Regions from separate parts of the Kushneria sp. AK178 genome, predicted to be linked through region 2. Evidence: predicted binding sites of a transcription regulator. Region 2 holds the regulator's gene; the other holds the start of a gene.

Region 1 (3,416 bases), 1.4 Mb from region 2:
GCAGTTCGTCGAGCACCAGCGCGCAAAAGCCTCGAATCTCCTGAAGTCTGGGACGGGCTTCATGGATGAGCGTATCCACCGACTCCAGCTCGCGCCTTTGAGCCTCCCGCGTCGCGAGTTCGGCCCTGATCTCTTCTATCAGCTCGGCGGACTCATTGAGCATGGCTTCGAGCTCGGCCGTTGATGTCGTCTCAATGCGATGTTCGATACTCATGGCACTATCCTGTCACGGCAGTGATGGCAATCAGGGCAGCAGGCAGCGCAATGAACGCGCCCATGACCCAGGCGGCTGCCAGTACCTTGCGCTCCGCGGCCAGTTCACCCAGCCGCAGAGCGCCCTTGACGGGCAGCAGTCGTAAAAATGGCAGGCCGCCAATGACCAGCATGGCCAGCAGATTGAAAAAGAGATGCACCAGAGCAATCTCCAGCGCCAGCGTGGCGTTGGCGCCGCTGATCGCCGTGGCGGCCAGTAGCGCGGTAAAGGTGGTACCAATGTTGCTGCCGATCGTGAACGGATAGATCTGCTTCAGGCTGAAGGTTCCCGACCCCGCCAGCGGCACCATCAGACTGGTGGTGGTGGAGGAGGACTGCACCAGAAGGGTGACCAGCGCACCGGAGGTGACCCCGGCCACCGGGCCGCGGCCTATGGCGCCATTCATGATGCGCCTGGCGCGCCCGACCATCAGCTTCCTGAGCAGCTTGCCAATGTAGCGGATGGCCAGAAAGATCGCCGCGATCCCCAGCGCAATCATCACGATACCGCTCAAAACGGTCGGCAGTATCGAGGCAAGATTGTCGACCATGCCGGTGACGGGGTCGGTGGCCATACCGATCAGGTTGGCATTGTCGATGGACAGGTCGGCATCGCCGTAGAACAACACGGCTACTTGCTCGGCCAGCCGTTCCAGAGGGCTGAAGAGTATCTCCAGAGGCAGGAGAATGACGACCGCCAGAAAGTTGAAGAAATCATGCACAGTGGCTGCGGCAAAGGCGCGACGAAATTCGTCCCTGTGACGCACGTGTCCGAGGCTGACCAGGGTATTCGTCATGGTGGTGCCGATGTTCGCTCCCATCACCATCGGCACCGCAATGCCCACGGGCAGGCCGCCCGCGACCATGGCCACAATAATGGAAGTTACCGTCGAGGAGGATTGAATCAGCGACGTGGCCATGATGCCCACCATCAGCCCCACGAAGGGGTTGGTGGCAAAATTGAAAAGCTGCTCGGCGTGATCGCCCGTCGCTGTACTGAAGCCATCGCCAATGATGGATACCGCGCAGACAAGACAGTAAATCAGCAGGAAAAGCGTCAGCCACTGTCTGATTCGTTCGCTACGCGGCGCACTGTCTCCCCGGTCATCGGCGGACTGATCCACCGTTTTGCCTGTTGCTTCGGCCATCGTCCTTTCCTCGTTGGGCAGTCAAGCGTGCTCACTGTGTGACCCGATCCCGCTCAGCATGAGGGCCCATTGATGACAATGATGTGACGAGGCGCCCATTTTGAAGCGACCGGGGCGTATCGCAGTTGAAAGGGGAGCAGAAAAAGAGAGGACGGAAGAGGGGGGATGGATCGCCGGCATCAATACAGGGTGCCGGCGATCATCAAACAGGGGGGCGGCCGGTGTTAAAGGTCTTCTTCGGTAACGTCGTCGGGAGACAGCCGCAGGCCGTTCGCAGGCAGCGGATGGCTGTCCAGGCGCGGGCCCTCCTGTGTCAGCTTCAGACGACCCTGCAAGAACCAGCGCACCGTCATCGGATAGATCACATGCTCTCGCGTGAGCACCCGCTCTGCCAGCGTCGCTTCATCATCCTCAGTCATGACATCGACTGCGGCCTGGACCACCACCGGGCCGCCGTCGAGCTCATCGGTGACGAAGTGCACGCTGGCGCCATGCTCCCGGGCGTTATCGGCAAGCGCCCGGGCATGCGTATCCAGACCGCGATACGCCGGCAGCAGCGAGGGGTGGATGTTAAGCATGCGACCGTAATAGCGTCGTACAAGGGCCGGCGTCAGGATGCGCATGAATCCGGCCAGTACGACCAGATCCGGCGCGTGCCGGTCGATGACCTTGACCAGGGCCGCGTCGAAGGCGTCCCGGGAGTCGTACTCGTGATGAGGGAGTACCACGGCAGGAATGCCGGCTTCCCGGGCACGTACCAGCCCGTAGGCGTCGCCGCGATTGGAGATGACAGCGGCAATCTCGCCGCCCAGCTCATCGTGGGCTTCGGCATCGATCAGCGCCTGCAGATTGCTGCCGCTGCCCGAGATCAGGACCACCAGCCGCTGGCGGTCGGGCTGTTCGAACTGGTCTTCCTGCTCGGTGGTGTCGGTATCGGACATGAAAATTCCTGCCTGGTTACGGGCGTGCGTTGTCGAGCGTCACGCTCGGCTGCGACTCATCCGAGCGAGTGACATGTCCCAGTCGGTAAACGGTTTCGCCCGTGCTTTCCAGAAAGGTCTCGGCCTGATCGGCCTGAGCGGCGGGGACGACGACCACCATGCCGATGCCGCAGTTGAGGACGCGATGCATCTCGGTGTCGTCGATGTTGCCCTCGCGCTGCAGCCAGTCGAATACCGCCGGGCGGGGCCAGGCCTGTGTATCGATGTGAACGCAGGTATGCGGCGGCAGCACGCGGGGGATATTCTCGAGCAGACCGCCGCCGGTGATGTGAGACAGGGCGTGCACGGCGATATCGCTGTCATGAAGCATGGCCAGCAGCGACTTGACGTAGATCCGCGTCGGCGCCATCAGTGCCTCGCGCAGGGTCTGGCCGTCCTCCAGCCGGGTATCGGGCGAGATGTCGCTGCGCTCGAGGATGCGGCGAACCAGCGAATAGCCATTGGAATGCGGCCCACTGGACGCCAGCCCCAGCACCACGTCACCTTCGCCGACCCGGGTGCCATCAAGGATCTCCGATTTCTCGACGATACCGACACAAAAGCCGGCCAGATCATAGTCAGAGCCTTCATACATGCCCGGCATTTCCGCCGTTTCGCCGCCGACCAGCGCACAGCCTGCCTGACGGCACCCCTCGCCGATTCCCGTGACCACATCCGCTGCCATCTCGACATTGAGCTTGCCGGTGGCGTAGTAGTCGAGAAAGAACAGGGGCTCGGCCCCGGCCACGACCAGGTCATTGACGCACATGGCCACCAGATCGATACCGATGGTGTCATGACGCCCCAGCTCCATGGCCAGTCTCAGCTTGGTGCCGACGCCATCGGTCCCCGAGACCAGCACCGGTTCACGATAACCGCTGGGCAGCTCGCAGAGCGCGCCAAAACCGCCGAGCCCGCCCATCACTTCCGGTCGCATTGTACTTTTGGCGACATGCTTGATGCGCTCGACCAGCGCATTACCGGCATCGATATCGACACCGGCATCCTTGTAGGAAAGGGATTCACGAGACGACGG
Region 2 (3,416 bases):
TGATGAACCGCTCAAGCGCCTGATCGGCTCGCGGGATTCCCTCACGGTGCGTCTGGCCCGGCTGTTCGAGGCGAGCGTCACGGTCACCGTGCACGCTCAGGGCGTCGGCCGCGGTCGCCCTGATGAGCTGGCAAGGCTGGGGCTGCCGGCCGGGCAGCGGGTCTGGCGACGGGAGGTTACGCTGGCCGCCCATGATCAGGTTCTGGTGGCGGCGCGCTCGGTCATGCCGCTTGAAGGCTGTCCGCCCTGGATGGCCCGGCTGGGCACCCGCGCCCTGGGCCATCAGCTCTTTGCCAGAAGCGCCCGCGCGCCGCAGAAAGCCATCACGCGGCGCTCGGGTATCGATATATGCCGCGCCGCCCCCGGTTTTCTGTCGCTGCCCGAGGTGTGGGCCCGACGCTCGCTGTTTACCCTGGGGCCCGGGCGCGCCCCGCTGCTGGTACAGGAGTATTTCGTGCACGAGCGCTTCCCGCGCTGAAAATCGGCATCGGACACGGATGCCTCGATGCGGGGTCATTTCGGGTAGACTCTTGGTTTTACGCTGACTGGAGCCCCGACGATGCCGTCGCCCCTCGCTCGACTCCCCGACTTTCTGCGCCTGACCCGGCTCGATCGTCCCATCGGCACCTGGCTTTTGATGTGGCCGACGCTGGCTGCGCTGTGGCTGGCCGGCGACGGTCTGCCGTCGCGCCACAACCTGATCATCTTCATCGCCGGGGTCTATGTCATGCGCGCGGCGGGATGCGTGATCAACGACTATGCCGACCGCCACTTCGATGCCCACGTCAAGCGCACCCATGACCGCCCGCTGGCGACCGGCCGGATCAGCGAGCGCGAGGCGCTGACGCTGTTTGGCGTGCTGCTGATGATCGCCTTCGTGCTGGTGTGTTTCACCAATGTCTTTACCATCATGCTCTCGTTCGGCGCAGTGGCACTGGCGGCCAGCTATCCGTTCATGAAGCGCTATACCCATCTGCCGCAGGTGGTACTGGGCGCGGCCTTTGGCTGGAGCATTCCGATGGCCTTTGGCGCCGAGCAGGGCCAGGTGCCGGCCGTGGCCTGGTGGCTCTTTTTCGCCAATATCGTCTGGACGCTGGTGTATGACACCTGGTATGCGATGGTGGATCGCGACGACGATCTGAAAATCGGCATCAAGTCGACGGCGGTACTGTTCGGCCGCATGGACCTGGTCATCCAGGGCGCGCTGCAGGTGATGATGCTGTTGCTGCTGGCCGTCGTCGGTCAGCTGGCCGGGCTGGACGGCTTCTACTGGGCGGCGCTGGTCGCCATCGCCGTGATCTTCGCCCATCAGCAGCGCCTGTGTCGCACGCGCTCGCGCGAGGGCTGCTTCCAGGCGTTTTTGAACAATCACTGGGTCGGCATCCTGCTCTTTGCCGGTATTGCACTGGCCACCTGGCAGGCCTAGTCCCTCGGACAGGGCGATGTCATACCCGCGGAATCTGTCATAAAGTTGTCATATGAAGACGTTTGAATGACGATCACGTGACGGGGCCGATGACTGAACATCCGCGTGTTCAACGTCCCGGCAATCGCCATTGCTATCCGGCAGGGGAAGCCATTCATGTCCAGAACCGTTCTGATCGTCGACGATGAAGCGCCGATTCGTGAAATGATTGCCATGGCGCTCGAGATGGCCGACTTTCGCATTCTCGAGGCCGAGGATGCCAAGACCGCCCATGAACTGGTCGTCGATGAGCGCCCCGATCTGATTCTACTGGACTGGATGCTGCCCGGGATCAGCGGTATCGATCTCGCCCGCCGGCTCAAGCGCGAATCCACCACCCGCGACATTCCCATTGTGCTTCTGACCGCACGCAGCGAGGAGGACAACAAGGTTCAGGGCCTGGAAAGCGGCGCCGATGACTACATCACCAAGCCGTTTTCGCCCCGCGAGCTGATTGCCCGGCTCAAGGCCGTGCTGCGACGCACCACGCCGGCCGGCGTCGAGGAGACGGTCGAGGTCAACGGGTTGCTGCTTGATCCGGTCAGCCACCGTGTCAGCGTTAACGGCAAGGCACTGGACATCGGTCCGACCGAATACCGTCTGCTGCAGTTTTTCATGACCCACCAGGAGCGGGCCTATACCCGTACCCAGCTGCTCGATCAGGTGTGGGGCGGCAATGTCTATGTCGAGGAGCGTACGGTGGATGTGCATATACGCCGCCTGCGCAAGGTGCTGGGCGATGCCCATCAGCATCTGGTGCAGACCGTACGGGGTACCGGCTATCGCTTTTCGTCGCGGTAATCGGTATGCATTACTGGCTCAATGAACTCTGGCGTCTGGCCTATCTGGCCATCTGTTTCACCATTCTGGGGCTGCTGCTGGGATATCCGGGCTGGGGCCTGGCCCTGGGACTGGGCATCCATCTCGCCTTTACCCTTCGCCACCTGAGACGGCTCTATCGCTGGCTGGAAGCGCCGGTAGAGCAGCGCCCGCCGGACGGCGAAGGGGTGTGGGGCGATCTCTTCGATCGGCTCTATCGCTACCAGAAGGGCCAGCAGCAGCTGCAAAACCGTCTGCGATCGGTATTGAAACGCGTTCAGGAGTCGGCCGAATCGATGAGCGAGGGGGTCATCATGCTCGACTCGCGCGGCTGTCTGGACTGGTGGAACAGCGCCGCCGAACGCCTGACCGGCCTGGACAACGGCCACGACCGCGGGCATCACCTGACCAACTATCTGCGCGACCCGGCCTTCATTCGTTACTTCCGCCAGATGGACTACAGCGAGCCGATCACGATCGATTCACCCACCCAGGAGGCGCGTACGCTGTCGTGCCAGATCACCCGCTTCGGTGACGACGAGCGATTGCTGGTCATCCGTGATGTCACCCGACTGCAGCGTCTGGAACAGACCCGTCGTGACTTTGTCGCCAATGTCTCCCATGAGCTGCGTACCCCGCTGACGGTGCTGACCGGCTATGTCGAGACCTGGCAGGACCATCAGGACGCCCTGCCGACTTCATTCGGTCGCGGCCTGAGCCGCATGCAGGAGCAGACCGTGCGCATGCAGCATCTGGTCGAGGATCTTTTGACCCTCTCCCGGCTGGAAACCAGCGAGCGCCACCACAACGAGCGCTCGATCGACATGGCAGCACTTTGCGAGCAGATCGCCGAGAATGGCCAGGAGCTGTCCGCCGGCAACCATGAGATTACCTGCCGGATCGAGGAGACACGGCGGGTGTTCGGCGATGTCGAGGAGCTGCGCAGCGCGCTGTCCAATCTGATATACAACGCCGTACGCTATACACCGGCAGGGTGTCACATCACCATCTGCTATCGCCGTCTGGAGAAGGAAGGGGCCGCGGTGGAAGTCATCGATGACGGCGAGGGCATTTCCCCCGAGCACCTGCCGCGCCTGACCGAGCGCTTCTACCGGGTCGACAAGAGCCGCTC

The links. The regulator PhoB, encoded in region 2, activates phosphate uptake and scavenging genes when phosphate is short. The targets are predictions, from matches to a motif close to TGTCATANNNNTGTCANA.
Region 1: M1D97_RS09575 (Na/Pi symporter) is a predicted target of PhoB. The motif match lies at 1,472-1,489, and genes of this name have one in related genera.

Annotation. Positions count from the first base shown of each region.
Region 1 covers NZ_CP096381.1:2,108,149-2,111,564, reverse strand. The annotation lists gene M1D97_RS09580 (hypothetical protein) at 1-214, opposite strand, end outside; gene M1D97_RS09575 (Na/Pi symporter) at 219-1,400, opposite strand; gene purN (phosphoribosylglycinamide formyltransferase) at 1,625-2,341, opposite strand; gene purM (phosphoribosylformylglycinamidine cyclo-ligase) at 2,358-3,416, opposite strand, start outside.
Region 2 covers NZ_CP096381.1:15,885-19,300, reverse strand. The annotation lists gene M1D97_RS00085 (chorismate--pyruvate lyase family protein) at 1-478, shown strand, start outside; gene ubiA (4-hydroxybenzoate octaprenyltransferase) at 560-1,426, shown strand; gene phoB (phosphate regulon transcriptional regulator PhoB) at 1,583-2,266, shown strand; gene phoR (phosphate regulon sensor histidine kinase PhoR) at 2,272-3,416, shown strand, end outside.